Regions from separate parts of the Clostridium sp. HCS.1 genome, predicted to be linked through region 2. Evidence: a T-box and tRNA genes for the amino acid it is inferred to sense, from the RefSeq annotation. Region 2 holds a T-box; the other holds one or more tRNA genes.

Region 1 (9,944 bases), 730 kb from region 2:
TAAATTAAAAAATAATTTTGAAAAACAATATAAAGTAAAAGTTAATATTGATAGTAATACTATTTCTATAAATGAAGATTCTATGGAAATTAGAGCAATAGTATGGAGCAATAAAAGAGATACAAAGGTTCAAATTACTTATATAAACAATAATAGTGATATTACTACTGTCCAATTAAAGAAAGAATTAGAACAAATTCGAAGTTTTGCAGATAAAAATATAAAATATTTTGAGTTTGTAAAGGTAAAAATAATAGAGGAAGAAAAGCAGAATATTTTAGATTTACTAAGGAGCAATATAGATGAAAAAACTATTGAAGAACTAGATATTTTAAATGGAAAAGTTTCAAAGGGGAAATTAATAGATGGAAGTAAAATTAATTTTTCTTTTATGACATATGATGAAGGAAAATATTTGGTTATCGGAACACCGGTGATATTCATAACATACTAACAATATATAATGGAGGATAATATGGAAAAAATTATAGTTGAAGGTGGTAATAAACTAAGGGGTGAAGTGAATGTTAGTTTAGCTAAAAATTCTGTTTTACCTATAATAGTTTCAAGTATTTTAAGTCCAAATGACATAGTTATAAAAAGTGCACCTATGTTAGAAGATGTAGTAGTATTAACTGATTTATTATTAGGTATGAATTGTAATATTGAAAGTAATGAAAATAGTGATCTTAAAATAAATACATCTAATTTAGAAAATGTTAATATGAATAGTGAATTAATTAGAAAGATGAGAGCATCCTTTTTAATTATGGGCCCCATGCTATCGAGATTTGGTAAGTGTAGAATATCAATGCCTGGAGGATGCAACATAGGTAGTAGACCTATAGATTTGCATTTAAAAGGCTTTAAACTTTTAGGCGCAGAAGTAGATATGGAGCATGGTTATGTAGAAGCTAAAGCAAAAAGATTAAAGGGAAATAGAATATATTTGGACTTCCCATCTGTTGGAGCAACTGAAAATATATTAATGGCAGCTGTTTTAGCAGAAGGAACAACTATTATAGAAAATGCAGCAGAAGAGCCAGAAATCTGGGACTTAGCAAACTTTTTGAACTCAATGGGTGCAAAGATTCATGGAGCTGGAGTAGGTAAAATTACAGTGGAAGGGGTAGATTCCTTAAAAGGAGTAACCTATAAGCCTATTTATGACAGAGTTGAAGCTGGTACCTTTATGGTGGCAGCAGCTATAACCAATAGCAAGATTACTATAAATGGTGCAAATGAAGATCACTTAAGACCAACAATAGAAAAATTAAAGGAATGTGGAGTTATATTTGAAAATATAAAAGAAGATACTATTTTAGTAGATGGAACAAGAACAAAGTCACCTGTAGATATAAAAACATTACCATATCCAGGCTTCCCAACAGATATGCAGGCTCAAATGATGGCATTACTATCAGTTACAAAGGGATCAAGTATTATTACTGAAACTGTATTTGAGAATAGATTTATGCATGTTGCTGAATTAGTTAGAATGGGAGCAAATATAAAAATAGATGGAAGAACAGCTATAATAGAAGGTGTAGGTACTTTAACCGGATGTGATGTTAAAGCAACAGATTTAAGAGCTGGTGCTGCTATGATATTAGCAGGCCTAGTGGCACAAGGAAAGACAGAAATTAGCGATTTATATCATATAGATAGGGGTTATGTTAATATAGAAGAAAAATTTAGGGGCCTAGGAGCCAATATATATAGAATTGAAAAATAATTTCATCTTTAGGTATATTATATTTAAATTGAATATTCTACATTTTAATAAGGAGTTGTCTAAAGGCAACTCCTATATTTATTTAAATCAGAATTTAAATGTAAAGTTTAAATAGTAACTTAACATAAAAAATAATATAAAGTATATTTGGGTAAATAAAACATATATTTAATTGTATTAATAAAAAGAGAGGTATCATTATGAAAAGAGATATTACATCTAATATAATATCTAGTATTCTAATATTAGTACTAATGATATTTGTACCAATATTTATAATTAAATCTATACCAGCTAAAGCAAATGGCAAAGATGAAGTATTGGAACCTAAAGAGGAAAATAAAGACATATTATTAAAGGGAAAGGATATTATCAGAGTAAATATTACAAAAGAAAATAGGATAGAAGAAGTTCAGATAGAAGAATATGTGAAGAGTGTTGTATCAGGAGAAATGTTAGTAACCTTTGATGATGAAGCTCTAAAAGCGCAAGCAATTGCAGCAAGGACATATATTGCTTCAAAAAGGCTTAGACCCTGTGATATTGCAAATGGTGGAGATGTATGTGACACAACTCACTGTCAAGTATATATAAGCAAGAATGAAAGATTTGAAAAATGGGGAAGTAATGCAGAGGAATATTGGAGTAAAATTTCTAATGCTGTTGATGATACTAAGGGAATGGTATTATCATATAATAATGAATTAGTTTTATATCCTCAATTCTTTTCTACAAGTTCTGGAATGACAGAGAATGCAGTAGATGTATTTTCTAGTTCAGTTCCTTATTTAGTATCTACAGAAAGTAAAGGTGAGGAAATAGCGCCAAAATTTGAAAGTGAATTTCCTTTTAGCATAACTGAATTTGTAAATAAAATTAATGATAAATATCCAGATGCCAGTATTACTTCCGAAAACTTAAAAGATAATATTGAAGTATTAAGTAGAAGTGAGGCTGGAGGTATTAAAGAATTAAGAATAGGGAAAATTAAAGCTAAAGGATTAGATTTTAGATTAACTTTAGGATTAACATCAACTAATTTTCAATATACTATAAATGAAAATGAGATAATTTTTAAATGCAAAGGATACGGTCATGGAGTAGGAATGAGCCAGTGGGGAGCCAATGTTATGGCTAACAATGGATCTAATTATAAAGAAATATTAACTCACTATTATACAGGAGTAGATATAACTAATTTAGTATTTAAGGAATAATATATAACAATAAAATATTAATAAAAGAAGACTATCTAAATAACTGATATATAAATCAGGTATTTAGATAGTCTTCTTTTTATGAAGTTTTATGTATTAAAAGTTATAAAAATGGCTATTGTTACAAATGTAAATACAAGCTAAATGTTGATAATTGTAGAAATTTGATGTAAACAAATATACTTTAATTTGTATTAATTTACTATAACAGGCAAGAATACAAAAAGGAGGTGTTGATATGAATAATAACAAAAAAGATAAGGTAAAAGACTTTTTCAGAAAGGAGGGCTTTTATTTAGTATTATTTCTTTGTTTATGCGTAATTGCTACTGTTGCTGTAGTGACAACTAGAAGAAATAAGTCATTAGAAGAAAGCAATAAAGCACAAAATGAATTTACTTTAAATGTTGATGATAAAGAAACTTCTGAAGTGAAAAAGCAAAATGCTGAAAGAGTTGAAGGTAATGGTGATGGTGAGTTAACTCAAGATGAAGAAGATATAGCTTCTAATGAAGAAGGTGTTGATGTTTCATCAGGAACAAATACTCAAGTTGTATTTTCAAATCCTATAGAAGGGGTAATATCAAGAGGATATACATATCCAAAGCCTCAAGCTATGTCTGATGGAACAAGTAGAAACATTAGAGGAATAAATATAAGTGCTGCTTTAGGAACCGAAGTTATGGCAGCTGCTGTTGGTGAAGTAAAAGAGATATCAACCAAAGTAGATGATGGTAATTATATAGTTATCGCTCACCCAAATGGTTTGTATACAAAGTATACTAATTTATCAAATGATATTAGGGTAAATGTTGGTGATAGAGTTACAGAAGAAACAGTTATAGGAACTGTTGGAAGTAGTTCAAAAATATTTACTAACACAGAGTTTGGAGAACATTTAAATATACAAGTTCAAGATTCAGATGGTAAAGATTTAGATCCAACAACTTATTTTACATTTAATGAAGAATAATTAAATGAAATTATTGTAAATAGTTCAAAATTAAAAAATGTAGAATGAAAAATGTAAAATTGTTGATGTAATTTATATAAGCTTGAAAAAGGTATATTCATTTTAGAACTCATTAAAGAGTTTCTACCTCAATTTTACATTTTCATTATTGGTTTTGTATTAACAGTAAATATTAAAGTATATGAATAAATTTTATTATAAAGGGAGGTAATATTTTTGAAGGATTATATAGAAGAGAGAGTTTTAGAAGTTGCAAAATATATTATAGAATCAAAAGATACAATTAGAAAAACTGCAAAAGTATTTGGAGTAAGTAAAAGTACAATTCATAAAGATATGACAGAAAGATTACCTAAGATAAATCCAACAATAGCCAAGGAAACACATTCAATATTAGAATTAAATAAAGCAGAAAGACATATTAGAGGTGGAAATGCTACTAAAATTAAGTACAAAACTTCTGGACAATAGAGATAGGTAAATAATTATTTATTAAGAATATAAAAATATTGAAGGTTTACCATATTCCATATATAATTAGAAATAGGGCAAATATTGTAAATTTTTATGTATAAGATATTGTTTTATTAAAATTATATAGTTTGAGATTAGGAGTGAACAGGAATGTGGTTTTGGAAGAATAGGGGTAATCTAGGGATCGACTTAGGAACAGCTACAGTTTTAGTTTATGCTGAGGGGAAAGGTGTAATACTTAAAGAACCATCAGTAGTAGCTATAAATAGAAATAACAATAAAGTACTTGCTGTTGGCGAAGAAGCAAGAAAAATGATAGGAAGAACGCCTGGAAATATAGTAGCAGTAAGACCATTAAAAGATGGTGTTATATCAGATTATGAAATAACAGAAAAGATGTTAAAGGAATTTATAAAAAAGGCTTACGGAAAGAGTAAGATTACAGCTCCTAAGGTAATAGTATGTGTTCCATCTCAAGCAACTGAAGTGGAAAAAAGAGCAGTAATTGATGCTGCAAGAAATTCAGGAGCAAAAAAGGTTAATTTAATTGAAGAACCACTAGCAGCAGCTATTGGAGCAGGTTTAGATATAACTAAGCCTAATGGGTCTATGGTAGTAGATATCGGTGGAGGAACTACTGATATCGCTGTAATATCCTTAGGTGGAATAGTTGTAAGGGCATCTATTAAAGTAGCTGGAGATTCTTTTGATGAAGCTATAATTAAATATGTTAGAAATAAGTACAAGATAATGATAGGTGAAAAAACAGCAGAAGAATTAAAAGTTACTGTTGGTTCGGCATTAAAGGATTCAAGGAAATTAACTACAACTATGAAAGGTAGAAATTTAATCACAGGATTACCAGATGAAATTTCTATTACATCTAATGAAATTAATGAAGCATTAAAGGAATCTGTATCATTAATTGTAGAGAGTGTTAAATCAGTATTGGAAAAAACACCGCCTGAACTTGCTTCTGATATAATTGAAAGAGGAATTTTAATGACTGGTGGGGGTTCTTTATTATTCGGATTGGATAAATTAATAGAACTTGAAACTGGCGTAAATGTTGAAATTGCAAATAATTCTGTTGAAGCAGTGGCAGAAGGAACAGGTAAGGTTTTAGGATATTTAGATAAGTTAGATATTAATATAAATGATGAAGAAATCAGTTTAATTGAATAAATGTAATTTCTACATAATTTAAAAGGAGCTTAAAGAGCTCCCTTTTTATTTATATTAAATTCTATAGAGAGTAAGATGATATAATAGCATTTGATATTACTTTAGCCATTTCCATGATTAAATATAATCTAATGCTTCTACTAGTAAAAAATGCAGCACTGTCACTAGAATCTACGATACCTATTATTGAAATATCCCCAACCTCTGGTAGTGATTTTCCAACTCCCTTTCCTGGGTGAATTGGATAATCACGAATATGAATTTCACCTATAGAATTTTCTTCTCCTAGGCAAGCATCTATTCCGATAATTAGTGAGTTTGGATGAAGTTTATTAATATAATTTAATTTTTCTTCAATATTTAAAGCATGAATAGGAGATTGTAGTGTTCCGAAAACTGGTAATAGGAAGTTCTTTTCTATTAAAATGCTACCTACTAGTGGACCAAGGGAATCACCAATGCATTTATCTGTACCTACACAAATTATTACTGTATTTTCATTCATATATTTTTTTATTTTATTAGCAATCTCAATGAAGGAATTATGATCATCATAATGTACTTTATGCTTCACTAGAATTCACCCCCCGATTATACCAATATATGTTTAAGATAATAAAAATATAATTAAATGTATAAAAAAATATAAATAGGAGAGTAATTAAATGAAGGTGGTGAATTATATGAAAAAATTAATACTATACATATTTACTATTATATTAGGTGCAAGTATACCTATTTATTTTTTACTTATTTGGGAGCCGTTAAAAAGTGAAGAAGTTTTAAGTAATAATATTTTAAGCCAAGATACAAATGAATATGATATGAATACAAAGGAAAGTTTAGAGAATAATTCAATAGAAACAGAAACTATTTTATTAAAGGAAAGTAATTTTTCAAATAGTTTATTTAATTATTTAGATAATGATAGAAAAGAAAAGTTAAATGTAATTATGAAAAAATTATCAGTTTTAGATTTTATTAAAATTAACAACTATTTTTCAGATAAAGATAATAATGAAAAAATTAATAAAGGTGTAGAATTAGCTAAAAAAAGAATGCCTACATCTGACTATGAAATATTTAAAAATATATTAGAAAACTCTATAAATTCCAGTATTTTGGACTAAATTTAAATTTAATAAATAAAAATGCTAAAAATATAATTTTAAAAAGATATTAGCATTAAATAGGAGAAAATGAAAGAAAAATAGAATAAAATAGTTATAATTTCGTTTAATGAACAAATATTACACTTGAAATTAATAAATAATAAATATATACTAGTCATTGTCAGTCGAGCGAGTAAAATCAAATGACTGAAATTAATTAAATAAATTTTATGGGGGAGTTCCCGAGTGGCCAAAGGGGGCAGACTGTAAATCTGTTACGTTTCGTTTCGATGGTTCGAATCCGTCCTCCCCCACCATTAAATTTATTTGAATATGCTGGCATGGCTCAACGGTAGAGCAGCTGACTTGTAATCAGCAGGTTGTAGGTTCGATTCCTATTGCCAGCTCCATAAAATGGGGGAGTTCCCGAGTGGCCAAAGGGGGCAGACTGTAAATCTGTTACGTTTCGTTTCGATGGTTCGAATCCGTCCTCCCCCACCATTTTAATTTAATTTTTATATGGAAGCATAGCTCAGCTGGGAGAGCATCTGCCTTACAAGCAGAGGGTCACAGGTTCGATCCCTGTTGTTTCCACCATATATGCTGGCATGGCTCAACGGTAGAGCAGCTGACTTGTAATCAGCAGGTTGTAGGTTCGATTCCTATTGCCAGCTCCATAATAAGGGGGAGTTCCCGAGTGGCCAAAGGGGGCAGACTGTAAATCTGTTACGTTTCGTTTCGATGGTTCGAATCCGTCCTCCCCCACCACAAAGACAATGTTAGTATACCTTGTCTTTTTTTGCTTATAAATAAAAATTATAAGAAAATAAATGTTTTACAGAAAATATTGACTATTCATAGTAAGAGTGATATAATCTGAAAAGTAAAATTTGATATTAGTTCTTATCAAGAGAGGTGGAGGGATAGGGCCCTATGAAACCCGGCAACCTACTTCATGTATTTGAGTGTGGTGCCAATTCCAGCAATTTGATTTGCAAGATAAGAAAAGTTATGATTTTTAACATCTCTTCTTATCGAAGAGATTTTTTTATTATATAGCTAAATTTTTAGAATTAATATCAAAATATGAAAGGAGATATTAATATGAGAAGATTATTTACATCAGAGTCAGTTACAGAAGGACATCCAGATAAAATTTGTGACCAAATATCCGATGCTGTTTTAGATAGCATCTTAGCACAAGATCCTATGGCAAGAGTAGCCTGTGAAACAGCTGTTACTACAGGAATGGTTTTAGTTATGGGAGAAATATCAACTAATTGCTATGTTGATATTCCAAAGCTAGTAAGAGAAACTGTAAGAGAAATTGGATATGATAGAGCTAAATATGGATTTGACTGTGATACATGTTCAGTTTTAACATCTATTGATGAGCAATCAGGAGATATAGCAATGGGTGTTAATGAAGCCTTAGAATTTAGGGCAGGAGAAAAGGATGAAGTAGAAGCTGTTGGAGCTGGAGACCAAGGTATGATGTTTGGTTTTGCAACTAATGAAACAGAAGAATTTATGCCATTACCAATAGCTATGGCTCACAGGTTATCAAGAAGATTATCTGAAGTTAGAAAAGATGGTACTTTATCATATTTAAGACCAGACGGAAAAACTCAAGTTACTGTTGAATATGATGATAATAAAGTAATAAGAATAGACGCCATTGTAATATCAACACAACACAGCGAAGAAGTTACTCAAGAGCAAATTAGAAATGACTTAATGGAGCATGTAATAAAAGCTGTAGTTCCAGCTGAATTATTAGATGATAAAACAAAATATTATATAAATCCAACAGGTAGATTTGTTGTTGGAGGACCACAAGGAGATAGTGGTTTAACAGGAAGAAAAATAATTGTTGATACTTATGGTGGATATGGAAGACACGGTGGCGGTGCTTTTTCAGGTAAAGATCCAACTAAAGTTGACAGATCAGCAGCTTATGCAGCAAGATGGGTAGCTAAAAATTTAGTTGCAGCAGGAATTGCTGATAAATTAGAAATTCAATTAGCTTATGCTATTGGAGTTGCTAAGCCGGTATCAATAGAAATTGAAACTTTTGGTACAGGCAAAAAATCTGAAGAAGAAATAGTAGCTATAGTAGAAAAGGTATTTGATTTAAGACCAGGTGCTATAATTAGAGATTTAGAGCTAAGAAGACCTATATATAAGCAAACAGCTGCTTATGGACACTTTGGTAGAATTGATTTAGATTTACCATGGGAAAACCTTAATAAAGTAGAAGAAATAAAAAAATATATGTAAAATTTTAAGCTTAATAAAGAGTTTATAAACTTTAATTAAAAAGGAGATAAATATTATATTTTAAGTTCTCTAGCCTTTGCTAAAGTAATTATTATAATATTTATCTCCTTGTTTTTATTCTTTAGAATTTATAAAAATATATCTAAATAATTTTTTATACTATAACTTTTCCACCAACAACTACATTTTTAATGTTGATATCTTCGTCAAATAATAATAAATCAGCGTCATATCCTTCTTTAATAAGACCTTTTCTATCTGAAACTTTACAATGTTTTGCAGGATTGTAGCTAGCCATTTTTACAGCTTCATATAGAGGCATACCAACGTTTTTATATACATTCTTAACAGCCTTGTCTAATGTAAGAATTGAGCCTGCTAGGCTTCCGCTTAATAATCTTGCTGCACCATCTTTAACCACAACATCTTGACCACCTAAAGCATACATTCCATCAGGCATTGCACAAGCCATCATAGCATCTGTAACTAAAAGAACTTTGTCTGAAGTTTTTTGTTTGTAAGCTATTCTAAGTGATGGATAAGACACATGGATTCCATCTGAAATAGTTTCTGTTGTTATATCACTATCAAATATAGCTCCTACAACTCCAGGTTCTCTATGAGCGAAAGGTGTCATAGCATTAAAAAGATGAGTTGAGTGACCACATCCACACTTTATTCCTTCCATAGCTTCGTTATAAGTAGCTTTAGTATGCCCTATAGAACAAACTACTCCTCTTTGAGATAATTCTTTAATTAACTCTTTTGCACCTGGTATTTCTGGTGCAATTGTAATTGATACTACAGCATCTTCAGCATCTCCAACCATTGCATTATAATTTTCTAATGTTGGTGGAATTAAGTAATTAGGATTTTGGGCTCCTATAGCCTTTGGGCTAATAAATGGACCTTCTAAATGAGCACCTAATACTATAGCTCCATCAGTTCCTTTTTCCTTTGCTTCTTTT
Region 2 (9,944 bases):
ATAAACCTTTTAAAAAGGTTATAAAAACTATCTTAGGTAATTGTTAAATAGGTCTAAACATCTTACTATCCTCCAATAAATATTATTTTTTATTTTCTTACATACATTATACCATTTTCTTGCATTTAATTACTATTACCTCTAAAAAATATTATTCTTTACTAATATATAAATAGATACCTTGAAAGCCTCTATTTATATATTATTTTTTATTTTTTTGTGGAAAAACTAATAGAGATAATTTATATAGGAGGTAATTTAATATGGATAACAATAAGAATAGGCAAAAGGATCGTCCTAAATCTAATGCTGAGCTTAGGAAAATGTATTCTGAATCTGGAGCAGAAATAGGAATTGAAAATGGTAAAAAGAAAGGCTCACATTCTAATGGTAAAAAATTTACTAAAAGATCAAAGCTATCTCACAATAAGTGATACAATAACTTCTCATATTTTTTAATTATATGTTGCACCTCTACATATTAATTAATAACTTTCTTTATATAAATATGAGTTTACCTACTATTGTTATGATACTTAAAATATAAAAGTACTTTATTTTAGATTATCTAATTTGAAGTACTTTTTTTATAAGTATCTATTTTTATAATATCTTAATAAAATGTATTATTAAAATTAAATTGCATTAAATTAAATTTAAAGCTATTGATTTTCATTCTTAATAAGACTATAATTCCTTAATAAGAAGAGAATATAAAAATGAAGGTGAGATATAAATGAATAACACAATAGAAATAATTCAAAATCATAGATCAATAAGACAATATTTAGATAAAGATGTTTCAAATGATATAATTGATGAAATAGTAAAATCTGCTCAGGCTATGCCAAACTCTATAAATGGTCAACAAACATCTGTAATTGTAGTTAGAGATAAATCTAAAAGAGAGAAATTAGCAGAGCTTACTGGAAATCAACGTTATGTTGCAGAAGCACCAGTATTTCTTGTTTTTGTAATGGATTTTTATAGAACATACCTTGCTGCTAAGAAAAATAATGTTGAGCAAAAAATTAATGAATATGTAGAAGGTATTGGAGTTGGTTCTGTAGATGTTGGTATAGCTTTAGGTGCTGCTACAATAGCTGCTGAATCCCTTGGACTTGGTGTTGTTCCAATAGGTGGAATAAGAAGAAATCCTGAAGAAGTTATTAAGCTTTTAGAACTTCCAAAATATACTTTCCCATTAGTTGGATTAGTAGTTGGTCATCCTGCTAATAATTCACATAAAAAGCCAAGAATATCTTTTGATAGTTTTAGGCATTTAGATAAATATGATAGAAAAGCTGTTGAAGCTTCAATAGATCCTTATGATGAGGTAATGGCTGAATATTTAAAAGAAATTGGTAGATATGAAAAAGAAAAAAATTGGAGTTCTTTAACATCTGCTTTATATATGAATAACTACTATCCTACTTTTAAAGATTCCTTAGAAAATCAGGGTTTTTCTACTAAATAAATATTGTAATAATTTTTAACACTACTATAAAACTTTTATACTACACTCTTCATATAATTATATTGACCTATAGTCATATAATTATATGAAGAGTGTAGTTTTTTTATTTATAAATAATCAAGTTTATTTTTATATTTATTATTTAATTATTTTCTGAAAATATTAGTCTAAGAAACTTTTTCTTTCCTATTTTCAATACATCATTATTTTTAATATTTATATCTAAATCTTGTATTTTTTCACCATTTAACTTAATTCCGCCTTGAGCTAATAATCTATTGAATTCCTTTTTACTAGGAACAAAGTTTTCCTTTATTAAATCATCAAGAATATCTCTTAATGTACTACCACTAAAATTTAAATTTGGAATATTATCTGGTATTTCTTTTTTTGAAAAGGCTGTATTATAGAAATCTATTGCCTCTTCTAATTCTTCTTTTGAATGGTATAAAGCAGTTATTATTCTTGCTAATTCAAGCTTAATATCCCTAGGATTCTCTCCATTATTAAGTCTTTCCTTTATTTCTTCTATTTTATCAGGATGTTCATCTGTTGCTAGCTCAAAGTATTTTATTATTAAGCTATCAGGAACTTCCATAACCTTTTTAAACATCACATTTGCTGGTTCATTAACTCCAATGTAATTTCCTAAACTTTTACTCATTTTTTCAATACCATCTAAACCTTCTAATATTGGCATAAACATTGCAATTTGTTGTTCTTGCCCCCTTGTCTTTTGTAAGGTTCTCCCCATTAATATATTAAAGGTTTGATCAGTTCCTCCAAGCTCTATATCAGCTTCTAAGGCTACTGAATCGTAAGCTTGCATTAGTGGGTAAAAGAATTCATGAATTCCTATTGGAACATTATTATTGTATCTTTTTTGAAAATCATCTCTTTCTAACATTCTAGCTACAGTTGTTGTTGCTGCTAGCTTTAATACGTCATCAAAATTCAATTTTGAAAGCCAAGTACTATTAAATTTAACCTCTGTTTTATCCTTATCTAAGACTTTAAAAATTTGATTTTTATAGGTTTCAGCATTTTTTAAGACTTCATCTTCAGTTAATGCTTTTCTTCCCTTTGCCTTTCCTGTAGGATCTCCAATTTTTCCAGTAAAATCACCTATTACTATAACTGCTTTGTGCCCTAAATCTTGCATTTGCTTAATTTTTCTTAAAACAACAGCATGACCTAGATGTATATCTGGTGCACTTGGGTCCAGTCCTAGCTTAATAGTTAATGGCTTATTATTTTTTATTGATTTCTCAAGTTTTAATCTAAGTTCTTCTTCACTAACTATTAATTCTACTCCTTTTTTAATAATTTTTAGTTGTTCCTCTACTGTTTTCATATCTTTTACACTCCTCTTATATTTTTTAATATAAGCAAGCTCTATAAGGATAAGTATTAAAGCCTTTTAATAATTTAGAACTTGTGGGAAAATAAAAACTCCCGTCCCTTATATCAAAGGACGAGAGATAAATCTTCGTGTTACCACCTAAGTTCATAGACAACTCACATTGTCTACCTTTTCGAGTACTCTAGATTAAACTAGGTAATACTCTAGCACTATAACGTGTGCAAGGAATACGTCACAGCCTACTAGGTGCAAAGCACCATTTGGTGTGAAGCTCAAAGATGTATTCGTAATTAGCTTTTCTTGCACCTCTCATCAACCGGTAACTTTCTGTAAGCCTTTCTAATTACTACTTCTTCTTATCATAGCTTTTTATTATCTTATACTCCGAATTATATAAATAATTCTTAGTTATGCTTATTTATTACTATGGATTATAGAACTTCTTTCAAATATTGTCAATATCTTTTATTAATAATCAATATTTAATTTTATAGTTCTATCTTTTTCACTAACATCTAAGGCCTTATCATTTACAATAAAGAACTTTTTATCTTCTCCAATATATAGCTGCCTTCTCATAAATTCATATTTTCTATAATCACTACCTAGATAATCTTTTATATTACTTTTATGAGCTGAAGGTTCATATGAAAAATATCCATCATAAGGGAGTATTTCATAATATAAATATTTATAAGACCATTTCTTCTTATACTTACTCCAATAAGCGATATCTACAGTTTTCTTTCTTTCATTATATTTTAATTCTTCAATAAATAGATTATCATTTATCTTAATGTCATTTATATTACTTTTCATATCTAAATTTAAGCTTTCACTAAAATTTGCTCTTTGTATTATTATTTTTACATTATTAAACTTATCTATAGCTAAATCATTAAGCACAAAATTTTCTATTAGTCTAATTCCATTATCTAATACTTCTTTTTCATCAAATGAAACTACTCCCATTCTTTCTATATTTCTGCCTTCAATATGAGGCATAAAATATATTCCCTCACTAAAGAAATCACCATTGTTTAATTGAATAGCTTTAACTTTTTCAATATCATCTGAAACAAGTGAATAGTCTAAGTTTATAGCCAGTGGACTAACCCTTAAATTATTTACAATAAATTTTACTCCATCTATTTCTATTTCATTATCCTTAGGCTTTATATTTTTCACTTTAACTATTTTAGATTCATCAATATTAATATTTACTTCTTTAATTTCTCCGTCTTCAGTAATTCTTAAAGTGAAAGTTTCTCTGTTTTCTCCTATTTTAAACCTTTCTAAAATTAAAGCATCTCCATTATTATCATTTTGCCCAGCTATACCTATAACTCCAGCAGCTTCTCCATGGAGAATTTCCATATTAGAATTTTTCCCTATATCATTATCTTCTATTGGTGGTTCATCTGTAGGTACAAATATTTCTATATACTTTATATTTCCTTTCATAAAAATAGAAATATATTTATTATCATAAACTATAGCTTCTATAGTTATTTCTTTTCCATTACTAAAAGTTATATTCTTGTTTACCTCTTGTAGTTCTCCACTATCATTAAGCTTTTTTAAATAACTATAATAAGAAAAATATTCATCGTATCCTATTAATTTCTTTATCATTGCTGAAACTGTACTTATATTTAAAATAAGAATAAATGATATAAATAATATTGCAACCTTAATGTATTTATTATTTAAATTAAGCTTTTTCTTTTTTTCTATTTTAGCCCCCTCTAAAGCTTCTTTCAATAAATTTTCAAGTTCTAGTGGCGCCTTTAACTTATCTTCTTTTAAATTTTTTAATTCCTTATCTAAGTCTATCATTTATATCACCACCTATATTTTTTCTTATTTTATTAAGTCCTTTATTAATTCTAGACTTAACTGTTCCTAGGGGAATCTCCAAAAAATTTGCAATTTCTTCATAGGAATAATCTAAATAATACTTAAGCTTTATTGCCTCTTTTTGATTTTCATTTAAATTTTCTATTAATGTCTTTAAATATATTCTATTTTCAGCTTCTTTAAATCCCTCTTCTTCTAATGATAAACCTTCATCTATTTCCTCAAATCTATTATTCTTAAATAATTCCTTCTTGCATAAATTAACTAAAATTTTTTTACTCCATATATAAAATGAACTTAACTTTTTCAACTTTGGAATTTCTTTATATACTACTATTATCATTTCTTGAAGTATGTCTAAAGCATCATGTTCATTTTTCATATAGAAATAGGCTAACTTATAATAATTATCTTTTTCTTTAAGTATTAAATATAAAAGGGCTTCTTTATCTCCATTTATAGCCTTTTTCACTTCTAGTTCCAATCATATTCCCCCTAACTTGCTACCACCTTATATACCTAAGAGTAATAGGTATCTAAAAAAGTTCCCTAATATAAAAATTAATTTAAGGAATTTATATAATCAATAGGTCTATAAATTACACTGTCATCACTTAAATATAAGTTTTCTTCTTTTACACCTCCAATAGGGTAAGCATATTTATTATAGGCATTAATCATTTTCCCTCTACCCTTATATAGAACTACATGTCCTGGAGTATAAACTAAATCCCCTGGTTGTAAATCTTCTTTAGCAACTTCATATCCTTGTAAAATGTCCTCTTGATCAAAGGTTGAATAACCTATTTCTACTCCTGTTACTTCTCTATAAGCCCAATATGTTAATCCAGAGCAATCAAAAGCTTGGCTTCCTATATAAGTTTCTCTACTTAGTGGGTAATAACTGTCTCCATAGTAACTAATAAGTTCATCTAACCTTTCTTCTGTCATTATTTCTCCTTTTCCACCCCAGACATATTGAAGTCCAATTTTTGATTCTGCTAATGCTATAACCTTATCTACAATTTCTTTTTCTTCTTCTGTCATATTCATGCCTTCATTTTCATAAATATCTTTTTTATATAAATTTTTGAAACTTAAGAATACAACTAATAGAAGTACAAATATAAATATTATAATCAAAAGCATTTTTTTATTTAATCTTCCTTTCCCCATACATCCACCTTCTTAACCAAATTTTGTAATAACAATATAATTCTATATTAAAATTACTACTACTAAATTACTTTAAAATTACAATTTAGGAAACTAAAAAATCTCTGTCAATTTAATTGAACAGAGATTTAATAATTAAATTTTTACAATTGTTTTTTGTTCATAATAAACTTATTCAAATGTATTTTTTACCTTCACTTCAAAATCAATAATCTTAGGTCCTTCTTTAGAATCATTGCCCTCTTTACTATTTCTTGTATAATCTTTTACTTGAACTTTATAATTTTCAATATCCTTATTAAGTTTACTTATTGTACAATACATGGTTCCTTCAATTTCATTATTATCACTAAAATTACTATAGCTTACTCCAGGCATAGTATTACCATAAACGACTCCATCAGAACCTATTACTTCTAAGGATTGCAGTTGCATTGTCTTTCCACCTCTTCCCAATTCATCTTTAACTACTTTTTGGTTTTCTTCTCTTAGTGGAATGACTTCTAAAGTTAATGTAAATGGAGTTTCAGTAATTTTTTTTAGTAAAAACCCATCCTTTTCTTCATTGATTTCATAAGTTTTGATTAATTTTTTTTCTAATTCTAAGGGTATTGAAAAATTCCAGTTTCCTTCTACAAAATATCTATAGTCCTTTTCAAGTATACTTTCATCAAATTTTTGTATTTCTGGAGGTAAATATATAGCATTAATATTAATATTTAAATCAAAATTATCTGGAATAGGTTCTACTATTTCTCCTTTATCATCAGTATTACTTAATTCATATCTTTGAATTCCTATAAATGTATTATCATCTATCATCATTCCTTCAGGAGCATGTCTTGACATTAATAATTGATTATTTTGATTAAAACTAAATCTAACGTCTGCTTCTAAATATATCCATGTAATTGGCTCTTTAACATAATTTTCTCCTCCAACTACAATATTATCTTCTAAAACTACATAATCTTGTGGATAAGAATAAGTTTTATATGGAAATCCTTCTGTATTTTCAATTATATAAGATACAAGTATAGAGGTTCCATCATAAACTGCTTCTTGAACTGTTATTTTAATCCCATTACTTTCTTTTGTTATCCCTACTTCTTTAGAATAATCAGAATAATTATTTTTAGGAGCTTCCTGTAGATTGCTATTTTCTAATATTTTAAATATATCTCTTAATATAGGTATTTCTTCTGCTATCACATTTGAATTTGCTACTCCAATTATTAGAAAAGTTAGTGTTAATGTAGCTACACTAATAATAAGTTTTCTCTTTTTTAGTTTTTTCTCTTTTTCAGCTTTTCTAATTCCCGCCTCTACATATAATGAGATATTACTTGGAATATTTATATTATCATAAGATTTTTTATACATTATGCTTCCTCCTTCAATAAATTTTTAAGCTTCTTTCTAGCCCTACTTAGACGAGTTTTTACTGTATTAATTGGTACATTAGTTATTTCTCCAATCTCCTCAAGTGATAAATCATTAAAATATTTTAGTATAACAACAGTTTTATATTCTACACTTAATTTATCAATTGCATTATATAAATCTAATTTTTCTTCAATAGTAATTTCACTTTCTTCATTGATTTTTTCAATATCTAAATTAAGCTCTATTACTTTTTTGTCTTTTCTAATTTCATCAATACAAATATTTATCAATATTCTTGTTATCCAACTCTTAAAATATTGAGGATTATTTATTTTTTTTATATTTAGAAAAGCTCTATAAGAACATTCTTGTATAGCTTCTAAAGCTTTTTCTTCATTTTTCAAATGCATAAAAGCTATTTTGTATAAATAATCTATATTTAAATTCATAACTTTTGTAAAAGCTTGTCTATCTCCTTTGATAGCTTTTCTTATATCTTTTTCAATTCCAAAGCCAATTTCATTTACCTTTCTAACAACTTCCATATCCCTTCCTTATTCCCTTCATATTATTAGTGCACTAATCTTTTCATATGTTAGACGTACAATCTAATCATTAAGTTTCATAAAAAAATTAAAAAATAAAAATAATAGGATATCATTTTTGATATCCTAAATAAATTCATATAATATCTATTAAATTATTTAATTAATCCTTTTCTGTAAGCTGTAAGAAGCATTTTTAAATCCTTTATTTGATTTTTTAAATCTAGTCCAATATCTGTATCTACTACTCTCTTTCTTTCTAACTTTTTCTCAACTACCAAAGTTGTAGATAATATATCCTTTTCTTTTACAATAGCTTCTTCTGTGGAATCAAAGGGCTCGTGAGCTACTAACTGTAATCCATAAGAATTATATATTAAAGTGTATCCTGCTATTCCTGTATGACTTCTATATGCTTTTGAAAATCCACCATCTATTACTATTAGCTTGCCATTAGCTTTAATTGGACTTTCTCCATTTTTATTTTTCACAGGAACATGTCCATTTATTATTCTGCCTTCCTTTGATTCAATGCCAAATTCCCTTAAAATATTATTACATACTTCTTCCTCATCTCTCCATTTATAATAAGCATTCTTATGCTCTATATGAGTATTCTTATCATCTATAAAATATCTCTCAAAAGTTGTCATTTCTTCCTTACCAAAAAGTGATGATTTAGATCCAGTCCAAAGATACCACATTATATCCATTCCATATTCCTTTTCTTTAGTATCTCTTTTGCTAAAGTATCCTTCTCTTACTAATATCTCAAATTTATCTAAAAGATCCTTGCCCTTGTAATACTTTCCTTGTATTTTCATACTGGCAAAAGACTTATCAGAATTTAATGGTATACATCCATGAAATAACAAACTATCATTATATTTTAAGTATATAGTTCCCTTTTCAAATAAGAAAGCTGCATGCCTTTGTAGCTTTTCACTATTAAGAAAAGAGGACTCAATTTTTTCAATTAACATCTCCTCATCTCTAGTAAGTTTAAATGGATTATTTCTATCTATAGTTGGAAAACTTTTATCATTAAGATTATATAGTTTATCTTTTATCTTAATAGTCCCTTTTTCAAAATCTATTTTATTTAATAACAATCTATGTTCCATATTAAACTCTGGATTTCTGCTTATAACTTCATATTCAAGCTTAAATTGAATTATAGTTATGGCTTTATGCATCTTAGCTATTAACTCTATTTCTGAATTATTATCATATTCCTTTGGAATAAAGTTCTTGCAAGGATCATCATGATAATACTTCATGGCAAAGGTAGCTAAAGGTAACATGTTAATCCCATATATATCCTCGATTATATCTAAATTAGAATATCTTGCTGAAATTCTTAAAACATTTGCCATGCATACTCTTGAACCAGCAGCAGCCCCCATCCATAAGATATCATGGTTTCCCCATTGAATATCTACTGAATGGTAATAAATAAGAGTGTCTAATATTATATCTGGTCTAGGCCCCCTATCATAAATATCTCCTAAAATATGAAGCCTATCTATAACTAGTCTTTGAATAAGCTTGGATAAAGCAATAATAAATTCATTTGCTCTATTAATTTCTATAATTGTGGTAATTATTTTATCATAATATTGTTGTTTATCTATTTCATTTACTTGTTCATGAAGCAATTCTTCAATAACATAAGAGAAATCCTTTGGTAGAGCTTTTCTTACCTTTGACCTTGTATATTTTGATGATACAAACCTGCATAATTCAATTAACCTATATAAAGTTATCTTGTACCAATCATCAATATTTTTTTCTTCTTTTAATACAATTTCTAATTTTTGCTCTGGATAATACACTAAAGTTGCAAGACTCTTCTTTTCACTTTCCATAAGTGAATTTCCAAAAATATCTTCTATCTTTCTTTTTACTACTCCTGATCCATTTTTTAATACATGTATAAAAGGTTCATATTCCCCATGTATATCACTTAAAAAATGTTCAGTCCCCTTTGGTAAATTTAAAATTGCTTCAAGATTTATTATTTCTGTTGAGGCTTCTGCTATAGTTGGATATTGTTTTGCTAATAATCTTAAATAATTTTGTCTTGATACATCATTAACAAATATATTTTCTTCGTCTATCTCATAATGGCATTCTT

Evidence for each region. A T-box is a leader RNA that pairs with one kind of tRNA and senses whether it is charged. The one in region 2 lies ahead of tyrS (tyrosine--tRNA ligase), so its partner is inferred to be a tRNA-Tyr.
Region 1: it has a tRNA-Tyr gene. The T-box ahead of tyrS (tyrosine--tRNA ligase) is inferred to sense a tRNA for this amino acid. The anticodon was not compared.

Annotation. Positions count from the first base shown of each region.
Region 1 covers NZ_CP170704.1:3,323,463-3,333,406, reverse strand. Annotated here, with positions in the region: gene ACFYH6_RS15965 (hypothetical protein) at 1-454, shown strand, start outside; gene murA (UDP-N-acetylglucosamine 1-carboxyvinyltransferase) at 476-1,735, shown strand; gene spoIID (stage II sporulation protein D) at 1,936-2,952, shown strand; gene ACFYH6_RS15950 (M23 family metallopeptidase) at 3,191-3,925, shown strand; gene spoIIID (sporulation transcriptional regulator SpoIIID) at 4,142-4,396, shown strand; gene mreB (rod shape-determining protein MreB) at 4,550-5,584, shown strand; gene yyaC (spore protease YyaC) at 5,646-6,158, opposite strand; gene ACFYH6_RS15930 (hypothetical protein) at 6,268-6,714, shown strand; tRNA gene ACFYH6_RS15925 (tRNA-Tyr) at 6,929-7,013, shown strand; tRNA gene ACFYH6_RS15920 (tRNA-Thr) at 7,032-7,106, shown strand; tRNA gene ACFYH6_RS15915 (tRNA-Tyr) at 7,113-7,197, shown strand; tRNA gene ACFYH6_RS15910 (tRNA-Val) at 7,218-7,293, shown strand; tRNA gene ACFYH6_RS15905 (tRNA-Thr) at 7,299-7,373, shown strand; tRNA gene ACFYH6_RS15900 (tRNA-Tyr) at 7,380-7,464, shown strand; SAM riboswitch class I at 7,597-7,702, shown strand; gene metK (methionine adenosyltransferase) at 7,801-8,976, shown strand; gene nagA (N-acetylglucosamine-6-phosphate deacetylase) at 9,131-9,944, opposite strand, start outside.
Region 2 covers NZ_CP170704.1:2,591,271-2,601,214, forward strand. Annotated here, with positions in the region: gene ACFYH6_RS12375 (hypothetical protein) at 264-434, shown strand; gene ACFYH6_RS12380 (NADPH-dependent oxidoreductase) at 737-1,477, shown strand; gene tyrS (tyrosine--tRNA ligase) at 1,620-2,831, opposite strand; T-box leader at 2,945-3,212, opposite strand; gene ACFYH6_RS12390 (DUF4179 domain-containing protein) at 3,309-4,679, opposite strand; gene ACFYH6_RS12395 (RNA polymerase sigma factor) at 4,663-5,184, opposite strand; gene ACFYH6_RS12400 (C40 family peptidase) at 5,262-5,876, opposite strand; gene ACFYH6_RS12405 (DUF4179 domain-containing protein) at 6,048-7,259, opposite strand; gene ACFYH6_RS12410 (sigma-70 family RNA polymerase sigma factor) at 7,259-7,807, opposite strand; gene ACFYH6_RS12415 (fructose-1,6-bisphosphatase) at 7,963-9,944, opposite strand, start outside.